Regions from separate parts of the Salipaludibacillus agaradhaerens genome, predicted to be linked through region 1. Evidence: riboswitches for the same ligand, from Rfam matches in the RefSeq annotation. Region 1 holds a riboswitch; each other region holds the start of a gene.
What was found. A riboswitch is a leader RNA that binds a small molecule or an ion and turns the genes downstream of it on or off. The one in region 1 is predicted to bind thiamine pyrophosphate.
Positions count from the first base shown of each region.

Region 1 (3,161 bases):
TGAGCCAGCTCCATGTTCCTGTAAGGGGTCTACCGCTCGCTTTCTCACGCTTTTCAAATTGCTTGAACTGCTCAGCAGCCGTGTGATGATCGACGATACTGACACCTTTTTTTTGAAAGGAATGCAGCACGGCACGATTTAACTCTACTAATGCTTTGTCTTTCCATAACGATGAAGCCTTTGTCATATCAAACTCTAATTTCTCAGCCACGATAGGTAATAAATTATATCTTTGTTCATCAGCAAAGTTCCTCGCGCCGATTTCAGTCCCCATATACCAGCCGTTGAATGGCACTGTTGGATATTCGATCCCACCAATTTCAACCATCATGTCAGTAATAGCTGGCACGGCGTACCATTCTAACTGTAAGTCATTTAATTTATCTGTATCCGGGTGACTAATCGGCACTCGAAGTACCTCGTCCTCAGACAAATCACGCCATCTCACACTGCCATCACCCAATTTAATCACCAGTGGCAGAACATCAAAAGCTGATCCCTCTCCACGCCATCCTAGTGATTCGCATAAAGCTGTGAATGACTGCGACGCTGGATCACCTATTATATGTGGTCCGGCCTCATAACCTGCATAACGAACAAGCTGATGGTTGAGTATTCTCACAGGCTCTTCACCGTGTTTTCTTGGTGCAAAAAAGGTCATCATTGGTTTGATTTTACCACCGTTAGTTGCTAAGTGTAGATGTGTCGTTAATTCGTTAAAAACCGCTTCTTCGTCAGTACACAAACGGGCATCACGTACAGTAAGTGTATGCCAAAACAGACGACCGATACACTTATTAGCGTTTCGCCACGCCATTTTAGCCCCATGCTCTAGCTCTGTAAACGTATGTTCATAAAAATTCGTCTCTTGAATGTCTTGTTTTATCGTCATAAGACGCTCTTCTATTTTGTCCTCCATTCCTAACTCTTGATAGCATGTCCGAACAAACGCTTCCGCTTTTTTGAATAAATTTGTCATGATTGCCCTCACTTTTGTTATACTTTCTCAATTTTTTTGTTCCTCTAATTATTATTATGATAGTATAGAGATGATAGAAAAAACAATAGTTTAACCACTAGGGGTGCCTTCGGGCTGAGATAAGCGATTGCTTAATCCCTTTGAACCTGATCTGGAACAGCATGCCAGCGTAGGAAAGTGGAACGACTCTTTTCACCTTTCGTTCTGCGCGAACGGTTTTTTATGTTTCATTTTACTTCTAAAAGATGTAAAATAAGGAAAGGGGTTAGAAGATGTTACCTGTTAATGAATTACGAAACATTATTCAAGAAAAATCTCCGCTTATCCACAACATTACAAATGTGGTGGTAACAAATTTCACAGCAAATGGCCTTTATGCCCTCGGTGCCAGTCCTGTTATGGCATATGCTGAAGAAGAAGTAGCCGATATGGCCAGTGTGTCACAAGCGTTAGTCATTAATATTGGCACGTTAACTAAACCGGTTGTTAATGCCATGCTACTTGCTGGTAAAGCAGCAAATAAAGCGGGCGTTCCTATTATCCTTGATCCAGTAGGTGCTGGGGCGACACCTTATCGAACAGAAACGGTCCAACGATTATTAAACGAGCTTGATATTACGCTTATACGGGGTAATGCTAGCGAAATTGCTAACCTTTCAGACGAGAATGTCAAAATGAAAGGCGTCGATTCTACTGCTGAAGTAACTGATGCGGCTGAGATTGCAAAAAATGTTGCATTAAAATGGAAAACCGTGACGGCACTTACCGGAAAAACAGATGTCATTACCGATGGTCACATAACGTACACCGTTGAAAATGGTCATGCTCTTCAATCCAAAATTACGGGAGCTGGTTGTTTATTAAGTGCTGTCACAGGTGCTTTTATCGCTGTCCATGATAATGTCGTCGAAGCTGCCGCCGCTGCCATTGGCTTTTATGGGGTAGCCGCTGAACATGCTGCAACACGTCGTGACAATATGGGGCCTGGCCATTTTCAAATGCACTTTCTCGACGCCCTTTATGACTTAAAACCAGAAGATATTGAGCAACTCATCTCGATTCATTCTTAGGAGGACAACATAATGTTACCTAAAGCTCTTACGATTGCCGGCTCTGATAGCGGAGGCGGAGCGGGTATTCAAGCGGACCTTAAAACCTTTCAGGAACTTGACGTGTTTGGTATGAGTGCGATTACTGCCATTACCGCACAAAACAGTCAAGGTGTCAGCGGGGTGTATCCTGTCCCACCCGAAGGTATCTCGCAACAGATTACAGCTGTGGCGGATGATATTGGTGCTGATGCGGTTAAAACCGGCATGTTATTTGACGAACCGACGATTAAAATCGTTGCTGAAAAAGCCGCTAATTATAATTGGACAAATTTAGTTATTGATCCTGTCATGGTATCTACATCAGGAGCGAAACTTCTCCAAGACGATGCCATTGAGGCACTTAAAACACAACTATTTCCGTTAGCAACAATTATTACGCCAAACATTCCTGAAGCTTCAGAAATTACTGGTCGCTCCTTAACCACTTTGGAACAACGAAAAGAAGCAGCCAGAATGATGTACGAGATGGGAGCTCGTGCCGTATTAATTAAAGGCGGTCATCATCTTGATGAAACTAAAATTGTTGACCTCTTGTATGATGGAACGACTTATGTTTACTTATCAGTTCCACGACTCAACACCCGTCATACCCACGGGACTGGCTGTACATATGCCGCCGCAATTACAGCTCATTTAGCTAAAGGTCTCCCTTTAATAGACGCTGTTAAAGAAGCGAAGACATTTATCCATGTAGCGATTAAACATGGTTTTGCTGTTGGCAAAGGGCCTGGCCCGACGAATCACGCTGCCCCACGTTTCTACAATGAACCATTACATGAATTGGAGGTGATCACTGAATGAGCGTGTACACACAAGATGACGTCAATTCTCGCTTACGTCTTTATTTCATTTGCGGTAGCACGAATGTGAATCGTCCACTTCCAACAATTTTACGAGAAGCGATTTCAGGTGGTATTACAATGTTTCAATTTCGCGAAAAAGGTACAAACAGTCTGACTGGGGACAAAAAACTGGCATTAGCCTGTGAATTACAAGCGATTTGCCAAGAACATCACATCCCCTTTATTATTAATGACGATGTAGCATTGGCTATTAAGCTTAATGCAGAT
Region 1 is NZ_KV917378.1:1,619,213-1,622,373, forward strand. It holds gene BK581_RS07785 (nitric oxide synthase oxygenase) at 1-979, opposite strand, end outside; TPP riboswitch at 1,069-1,172, shown strand; gene thiM (hydroxyethylthiazole kinase) at 1,252-2,049, shown strand; gene thiD (bifunctional hydroxymethylpyrimidine kinase/phosphomethylpyrimidine kinase) at 2,062-2,892, shown strand; gene thiE (thiamine phosphate synthase) at 2,889-3,161, shown strand, end outside.

Region 2 (3,161 bases), 530 kb from region 1:
GCAGTAATGTCACAAGGTTGGCTGTTAGCAGCTGTAGGTGGATTGTTAGTCTTATCGGTTTCCCTACATGGTGTAGCAGTTAAAACGCAACAGTTGCTCTTGAAGGAAGAGGACTAGCTTAATAAATAGATAGATCCTACCACGAGTTTATCCTTCATAAAGGATAGACTCGTTTTCATAGTTTTTAATCCATTGTACGAAATGCTTTTTTGAGTCAGTAAATAATTTAGTTGATTGCTACCGTTTAGGATATAGTTAGTTACGTATTAGCTTCTTTTATCTCGTCAAGTACATGTGTTAAAATTCTCGCAGTCAACCCCCAAATGATATGGCCATTATAGTTATAAAAGTGTTCTGTAACGTAACCTGTGCGCCATTTGTAATTTTCTCCTTCTGGAATAAGATGATAAGGAAAGCTGTTATCAGGCTTTAAACTTAATCTTATATAATGTTCTTCTCGTGGTAATACTAGTAATTCACTTACAGGTGCTATAATAATATCTTCCACCTCTTTTTTACTCACTTGGAAGGTTGCTTCTGAAGAGATAATACCTGAAAAAGGATAAACGATTAATTTAAAAGGTGTGACGATATAGTCAAGTTCCCCCATTATACTCACATTATTTTCTTCTATTCCTAATTCTTCGGTTAACTCTCTCACAGCGGTTTCCTTGAGAGAGGTATCACCCTCTTCTACTTTTCCCCCAGGAAAACAAATTTCCCCTGGCTGAGAAACATGTTGTGATCGAATTTGAAATACAAGATGTAGTTCATTGTCCCGTTCGATAAATGGTACTGTAATAGCAGCTGAAACAAAATTATTCATGTCTAATAACTTTGCTTTCTTTTGTCTAAAATGTTCTCTTAATGATTGAGGCATGAGTTCCATGTTGATAAGTCATCCTTTCATTCAATTTATCAGAGATAATCGTCCGTAAAACCCCCGCTTCAAAAATGAGAGGGGAGATAAATATATTTAGCGGTAGCTAACGGCCGCTAGAGTCCTGATTGACTCAACTACAAATTGGTGGGGAAAGAACCAATACACCCACTGATTAAAGGTTCGTTTTATGATAGGAGAGGAAAACTGCGTTATTATCGCTTATCAAGGAAAGTGTAAGAAATCTCATGAATGAAGGAGCGATGTTTATATTTGTCAGTCACTGGGTGGGAATAAAAGTTATAACAGAAAAATTCCTCATACATATGGACTTATTAATGTCATCATATCAAACTTTAGCTGAGAAAGGGTTAAATATTAGATACAATTGGAAAATTCCACTTGGCATCTGGGCAAATTTTGGATATAATGTGAGCAGAACAGAACGGAGGTGTAAGGATGAAGTTAACAGTTAAAAAGCCTATTTTTGCTGAGTCTGCAAGCTTTTTTGTCAACCAAGCCAGTCAAGTCTCCGGAAAGGTTATTATAAAAAAAGATCACTGGGTGATTGATGCAAAAAGTCTTTTAGGTGTTTTGGCATTGTCTCTCCAGCCGGGACAAGAAATTGATTTAGAGATGGACGAGTCAGAAAGTAGTCAATTTCTAAAAAGAATCACTGAAGAAGATCTTTTTGAACAGTAGAACTTATTTTTTTTTCCATACTTAAATGAATAGATTTACTAGCTAGGGGTGCCGTTCTACAGGACGGCTGAGAGGAATTTTTCCAACTCTTTGAACCTGAAATGGGTAATACCAGCGGAGGGAAGCTTAATAGACGTTAGTTTAAGAGTTTAATGTTTATTTAAGCGCACCTTTTTGCAAGGGCGCTTTTTTTAATGCAGTAAATTAAGGATGGTGATATAACGATGACGAATGAAGACACGCTAATTATTGGTGGAAAAAAACTTAAGAATCGTTTGTTTCTAGGCACGGGCAAGTATGGGGATCATCGTGTTATGGAGGAAGCGATTAAGCATGCAGCTACTCAAGTTGTAACTGTAGCAATGAGACGGGTGAATTTTGAAAACGAGGAAGAGGATATCGTTAGATTAATACCAGATAATATCATACTGATGCCTAATACGTCAGGTGCTCGAACTGCGGAAGAAGCAATAAGAATCGCAAGGCTTGCGAGAGCTTCTGGCTTAGGAAATTGGGTGAAGATTGAGGTCATTTCAGATCAGAAATATTTATTACCTGATAACCAGGAGACGTTAAAGGCGACAGATACTTTAGTAAAGGAGGGATTTGTGGTCCTACCCTATATGAGTCCTGATTTGATGGCAGGTAAGAGAATGATAGAAGCGGGAGCCGAAGTTGTTATGCCCTTAGGATCACCAATAGGGTCCAATAGAGGACTCCGTATGAAAGAGATGATCCAAATGATGATTGATGAATTGTCAGTACCAATTATTGTGGATGCAGGTATTGGAAAGCCATCAGAAGCTGCAGAGGCGATGGAAATGGGAGCTGATGCTGTTCTTGTTAATACGGCAATTGCTACAGCAGGTGATCCAGTTCAGATGGCGCGAGCATTTGATTTAGCAGTTAAAGCAGGGAGGATAAGCTATTTATCAGGTTTTGGCTCTACCTCTTTAAAAGCTCAAGCTTCGTCACCATTAACAGGGTTTTTAGATTAAAAAATTATCGCTCCCTGTAAAAATGAAGAGGCAAATATGAGATTAAGCTATATGAACGGCAGAATTGAAATCTTAACGTGAACAAGCCTAACGTGCTATATCGTCTCTGCACACACTCTAAAAAGGCATCCAGTAAAAGATGATGCCCCGAAGGATCAGCTGACTGTCTGAAGAGCTAATGGCGAAAAACATTTAGTGGTATGTATTGTGAAAATGGCTCTTAAAAAACAGGAGAGAGGAGACATATTGTGAGTTTTTATGACAAACTACAACACTTAAAAGGGTTGCCTATCGCTGATCATCTCGCATCAATATCTCCCAGTGAGATTGAGACGATTTTAACTAAATCAAGAATAGATGAACATGATTTTTTAAAACTTCTGTCTCCTGCGGCAGAAGCGTACTTAGAAGTTATGGCTCAGAAAGCACATCAGTTAACTGTTCAGCATTTTGGTAAAACGATGTTGCTTTTTCAACCATTATATTTGTCTGACTACTGTGTGAATATTTGTAAATATTGTAGTTTTAGTGTAGATAATTCTTTTCCTCGAAGACGTCTGACGATGGATGAAGTAAGAAAA
Region 2 is NZ_KV917378.1:1,090,334-1,093,494, reverse strand. It holds gene BK581_RS05270 (YrhC family protein) at 1-117, shown strand, start outside; gene BK581_RS05265 (NUDIX hydrolase) at 260-889, opposite strand; gene BK581_RS05255 (HPr family phosphocarrier protein) at 1,340-1,582, shown strand; TPP riboswitch at 1,617-1,722, shown strand; gene BK581_RS05250 (thiazole synthase) at 1,807-2,580, shown strand; gene thiH (2-iminoacetate synthase ThiH) at 2,829-3,161, shown strand, end outside.
Region 2: linked by a shared signal. The riboswitch ahead of BK581_RS05250 (thiazole synthase) and the one ahead of thiM (hydroxyethylthiazole kinase) in region 1 are both predicted to bind thiamine pyrophosphate.

Region 3 (3,161 bases), 950 kb from region 1:
TTTCGGTTTAACAGCCCTATTATTTAGTAAATTGTCACAAGGGTTTAAATCACTGTTTTCGACTTATTTCAAAAACCCAATGATGAAAAGTTTTGTAGGTGGGGCTATCGTTGTCACTATTGTTCTAATATTAGGTACTAGAGATTATACTGGGTTAAGCCTTCCATTAATTCACGAATCATTTGAAGGAGACGTTTCACCGCTTGCATTCTTCTGGAAAATGTTATTAACAACAATTACTCTTGGGGCAGGATTCCAAGGTGGTGAAGTTACCCCCCTGTTTACGATTGGTGCTACTCTAGGAAACACGCTATCTAGCTTTCTTGGTGTACCTACACCTTTACTTGCCGGATTAGGATTTATCGCTGTTTTCGCAGGAGCTACCAATACACCTTTGGCATGTTTTATTATGGGAATTGAGTTATTTGGAGCAGAGGCTGCGGTCTATCTATTCACGGCCTGTGCCATCAGTTATATGTTTTCTGGACATACAGGTATATACACCTCGCAACGAGTTGGAGTAGCTAAATGTCATTCTCTTGAACATCATGAAGAAAGTTCACTAGGTCATTTACCAAAATCGCCTAAGTTAAAGGAGGGTGTAGGATGGTCACGAAAATATACTTCTTAATTTCTGCATTTCTTTCTATTTCCCTTATATTTTTTTTCCTTAGGAAACCTATACTTATAGGAAAAGAACAAGGAGAGTCAACTTTAAAGGGACAGTTAAAAGGAAACTCTTCTATGCTATTACCTATTACAAAGACTGGAACTTATCATCTTGAGTTACAACTGATAAGTGGAGAGTTACTTCTCGCTCACAGCTCCTACAATATAGCTACAAATAGTTGGGTTATGATTTCAAAAAAGGAAGCCAAAACATGTATTAATAAAAGCAAAATACTCCGAATAGATTTTTCTATTGAAGAGTTCTCAGGTGAATTGGACAAAGTTGAATTTATTAATCCTAAGCTTTTTAAGCCTTGTAATTTCAAATACACTTGGAAACAGGAAAAATCAGTAGCAACATAAAATTATGAAGAGCTATACATAAGATACATTCTTATTGTATAGCTTCGTTGTTTTTCTTCCCCTAAATCGTTAACCTGATCGACAGGAACTATATATATCACTAAAAGAAACAGAGAAGTTAAACTCACAAGATATTTGAGTATACTTGTTTGTTGAATGTTGAGTCTGATCATGAAAAGGCTCTCTGCAAACATTGACCAAAGTTGCAATAATGGCTGTGACTTTCACTTCAGACTGCACTTAATCCTTAGGGAGTCGTCTTATGTTCTGTCCTTTTTTATCACAACTAACCGTCTTTAACCTCAGGCACAAAATAGAGATGAGAACGAAAGCCCCACTAATTATCACCCTCATACTAAAGAAAATTTATTCCAATTTATACGTGCTGTTGTATTTTAAACATCATGATGAAATTGCCTCACTCAGTTACTACCAGATGTATGATGTCTTAATATGGCGCCTTGCCTGTTCAAGGTTCAGCGATATGTCAAAGCAAGTCTTACCACAGGCGCTCTCACCGTCAAAATAACCTCTAGCTTCCTGCCCACTCGCGTTGAAAGGACGATTCAAAGAAAGTCGTGCCATTTAAAGCGTTATGAGGATAACTCAATGTTTACTTTTAACTTTTTTAAAACCCTTTCATTTTTATGGAAGTTGATGTATTCTTGAAACAAATTCAATTGAAATAACTAGGGGAGTCCAATGAGTTGGGCTGAGACAGAAACGCGTTAAAGTTTCTTGACCCTTTGGACCTGATCTGGATCATACCAGCGTGGGGAAGTTAGAAAGCTCATCTTTTTTTATGAATTAACTTCTACATATAAAGCCGGGTCTACTTTTATGGATTCGGCTTTTTTATGTTGTTTTATGGCATGTCCCACTCGATATGTTCTTGGTCTCGTCCCTTACTACATTTTTTAAAAGGGAGAGATTGAATCAATGTCAACATCTTCATTCAATGAACAAAACATTGCCATCATGTCTAGCTTTTCAGGGAGTAAAAAAGTATATGTAGAAGGTTGTAGACCTGATATGAAAGTACCGATGCGTGAAATTGCGTTAAGCCCGACTACTGGTAGCTTTGGGGAAGAAGAAAATCCGCCAGTTCGTGTTTATGACACAAGCGGCCCCTATACAGATAGTCATTATGCCGTTGATATAACAAAAGGTCTCCCTACGCTTAGAAGCAAATGGATTCGAGAAAGAAATGATGTAGAGGAATATGAAGGGCGAGAGATAAAGCCCCAAGACAATGGCTATCAAGATGGACATGATCCTCGTGCACATCGTAACGTATTTCCTGGTTTGAAAAGAAAGCCGTTACGTGCAAAAAAAAGCCGAAATGTCACACAACTTCATTATGCTAAAAAAGGGATTATTACACCTGAAATGGCGTTCATCGCAATAAGAGAAAATATGAAACCTGAATTTGTTCGTGATGAAGTAGCAAGAGGGCGAGCGATTATTCCTTCTAATATCAACCATCCAGAGACAGAGCCTATGATCATAGGCCGACATTTCCATGTTAAAATTAATGCGAATATTGGTAATTCAGCTGTTTCTTCATCTATTGAAGAAGAGGTGGAAAAAATGACTTGGGCGACCCGTTGGGGGGCTGATACTATTATGGACCTTTCAACAGGAAAAAACATTCATACGACACGGGAATGGATTATTCGTAATTCCGCTGTCCCAGTTGGTACGGTACCTATTTATCAAGCACTTGAAAAAGTGAATGGAATTGCGGAAGACCTAACATGGGAGATTTATCGTGATACACTCATCGAACAAGCAGAACAAGGTGTGGATTACTTCACTATTCATGCTGGCGTTCTTTTAAGATATGTGCCTCTCACAGCAAAGCGTTTAACAGGGATTGTATCGAGAGGTGGATCGATCATGGCGCAATGGTGCCTCTATCATCATAAAGAAAGTTTCTTATATACTCATTTTGAAGACATCTGTGAGATTATGAAAACGTATGATGTGGCTTTTTCTTTAGGTGATGGCTTACGCCCTGGCTCAATTGCAGACGCAAACGATGAAGCTCAATTTGCAGAGCTAGAAACTCTTGGGGAACTAACCAAGATCGCTTGGGAACATGATGTACAAGTGATGGTAGAAGGACC
Region 3 is NZ_KV917378.1:2,564,543-2,567,703, forward strand. It holds gene BK581_RS11935 (voltage-gated chloride channel family protein) at 1-631, shown strand, start outside; gene BK581_RS11940 (hypothetical protein) at 607-1,032, shown strand; TPP riboswitch at 1,714-1,828, shown strand; gene thiC (phosphomethylpyrimidine synthase ThiC) at 1,972-3,161, shown strand, end outside.
Region 3: linked by a shared signal. The riboswitch ahead of thiC (phosphomethylpyrimidine synthase ThiC) and the one ahead of thiM (hydroxyethylthiazole kinase) in region 1 are both predicted to bind thiamine pyrophosphate.

Region 4 (3,161 bases), 630 kb from region 1:
CTCCTTTAGAAATTTAATGAACATGCTGGGGCATGTAAGACGTTGAAAATAATGATTCATAAAGCCCTGCTACGAGAAAGCGATCCTCGTGATTTGTAACACGCCAACCGTGGCCGTGAATCCGTGTACATGGTACTATTTTCTGCTCAGAAAGATAGACTCTCGCCACGTGGCTTAAGCCTTGTTTATCGTGGGAAGTAGTCGTGTAAAGGTACCCGTTGTGTTCAGAAAGGTCTAAATAACATGCTTCTTTTACTGTAGCGTGGCACGTTTTCCAAGTTATGCTAGAGGTGTTTTGTGATGCTAGTTGGGCAAAATCAACGCTTCCTAAATTTTTTCGGCAAGTACCAGCAGCACATATGAGCGTGTTATCACGCTTTAGTAGTGAGGCAATCATACGTCTATCATGTTTGAGTCGCTTTACGTGATGATTCGTTAAATTAACAGACCATACGCCCCCGTAACGGGAATGGATTTTTGTGCCCAGGTAAAGCGTTGATCCATCAATGCAAATGGAGCGGATCGCTGGTTGATCTTGGCCGAGGAGCTGGAAGGGTTGATATGTCTGCCATGTGTCACCGTAGTCGAATGATAGATAAAGTTGATAATTGCTGTGTGTGACGATCATGTGTGCTGAGTTTATACATATACTCCAAGCAGAAGCCGAGGTAGGAAGTTTTTTATGTGACCATGTACGTCCTGCGTCTAAACTAATAATAAATCTCCCAGCATCACCAGAGCCGGCAATAATATGATCACGTGATGTTAAATCTAAAATGCGCTCTTTTACATCACATGCTTTCTCATGAATGCCTTCTTTCGTAATGTGTAAAATGCCATCGGAAACAGCAAGGAAATAGTCGCTGTTTGTCCCGCTAACAACCGCCGTAGCCCCTTCAAAACAGTCAGACAAACGCAATAAGGTCACCTCATCTCAAATAACTAGCCTAGTATTGATTTTATTGAGAATGATTATCATTGTCAATGTTTTTTTGTAATTGTCTTTCATGTGTAATGGGGACACCTTTTATTTGTCGGTACTTGGCAAGAAAATACATATAAAAAGCCCTGTTGCCTACAGGACTTTCTATCCCACTCTAAAGGGGCAGTAAACCCCCCACCTGAAAACTTAAGAAAAGGTGGGGATAAACTGCCCCTAAAGGTCCATAAAGTTAAACTAACAATCAGTGGGGGATGAAGGGAAAATCCCACTGATTGAAGCTTAGCTTTATGAGAGTAATATAAGGTTATTTTTTAAAGGAGTGAGGTAATTTGTGAGAGGGGACACGTGAGAGGATAATCCATGCTAATAAAGCGCCAGAAATACTGGATACAAAGAAGCCAGGGACGAAAAAGAATACACCGGCAGCTTGACCTAAGAATATATGGGCGATAGGGACAGCTAAAAGTGAGCCAATGAAAGCTGTTCCGATTACTTCTCCTAGAGCAGCAGCACCTTTATGCTTAAAAGTCCGGTAGGCGATGCCAGCTAATAAGGCCCCTACCATTCCTCCCGGAAAAGCAAGCAATGTCCCTATCCCTAAGAGGTTTCGTAATAGCCCAATAGCAAATGCAATCAAGACGGCTGGTCCAGGTCCTAAAAGGACAGCGGCGATGACGTTCACAGCGTGCTGGACAGGAAATGCTCGCGCTACACCAGCAGGAAACCATATAAACATAGCTCCCACTAGTCCGATGGCGATCAACATAGCCATTAATGTTAATTTGTAAGTTCGTGTCATGTGTTGAGCCTCTCCCTAAAATTAAATTGATGAAAGGACTAAAAAAACCAAGTCCTCTCATGACGATGAAAGAACCTGGCTCTGGTCACATAAACATGCGTGTTTACTGTTACGTGACTACTTTCCTACGCTGGTATGAGCCAGATCAGGTTCATGAGGGTTAAAAGGTTTTTACCTTTCTCTCAGTCCAAAATTTATGGACACCCCTAGTAGTTCATCTAGTTTCTTAGATTGTATCAAACGTCTCTTAAAAGTCAATTAAAGAGAGAATTTAGTCCCTATATTGTTGAGATCATACTTGAGTAATGGGATTGATACATAGGCAGTAATCATCATATTTAAGAATAAGTACGTGTGTTATGAGAGAAAACAAGATAAAATACAAAGTGTAGAAGAGAAAACTAGCGGGAAAGAGAGTCTGACAAGCCCCCATTATACAGGGGCGGTATCACAACAAAGAATAAGACATTAAGAATAAACGACAATTATTATAAACTGGTAGGAGGGATTGAAAATGAAAATAAGAGGTATGCGTGAGAGATTGATTATCGGGTTAGAGTGGGCAGGGACATTTGAGGAAGCAGCTGAAGGAAAGATACACCCAGTTATCAATGAAGCTAAACAACGAATAGAAGACATCAAAGGAAAAGTAAATCCCCATGAATTTATCGGAGTGTCTACCCATGACAGGAGAGATGGTTTTACGTACATCGGTGGCTGGGAAGTAGATAATGGCACAGATGTGCCCCGTGGCATGACATATCGGATTATTCCTGAAGGTGATTACCTTATTTATAAACATCGAAAAGATAAAGATATTAGTGAGACGTATAAGGAAATTAAAGAAGAGTTAATAGAAAGAGGTCTGACGCCATTGAAGCCTGAAGACATAGACGCTTTTGATGACATTCCCCTGAAGATTGAGCTTCATAACGCCGAAAAAATATTAGTTGATGAACCGATCTTTGAGATTCATATCCCAGTTGCCAGGTAAGACCTATCATTCGTAAAACTAGGAGGTTGTCAAAGCAATCTCCTAGTTTTTTTGAGTGAATATTTAACACGAACAGGCGAACCATAATAAATCATCTATCACATGATTGTATTTAAGAAAAGGCTGTGGTGAAAGATGGGCCCCTCGGAGGATCAGCAACGTGTTAAGAGGCAATGAGGCGAAAGGCTTCATGGCATCATGCAGCTGAAAATTCTTTATTGAGCCGTCTCTTAATTAATGAAAGACGGTTATGAAAAAAAGGCGTGTACGTGTTTCGAATAGGAAGCAATTAAAAAGGGATGGAAGAAAGAGTCGAATTGTGTGGGAAATCATTGATGCATTATTTTTTGAAAAAGAGTTGCATATTTTCAGAAATTTCGATACAATTGGGAACAATTAGATTTAGATTGGGAAATAAATGAATA
Region 4 is NZ_KV917378.1:2,248,208-2,251,368, reverse strand. It holds gene BK581_RS10510 (WD40/YVTN/BNR-like repeat-containing protein) at 14-919, opposite strand; gene thiW (energy coupling factor transporter S component ThiW) at 1,248-1,742, opposite strand; TPP riboswitch at 1,848-1,960, opposite strand; gene BK581_RS10500 (GyrI-like domain-containing protein) at 2,257-2,736, shown strand.
Region 4: linked by a shared signal. The riboswitch ahead of thiW (energy coupling factor transporter S component ThiW) and the one ahead of thiM (hydroxyethylthiazole kinase) in region 1 are both predicted to bind thiamine pyrophosphate.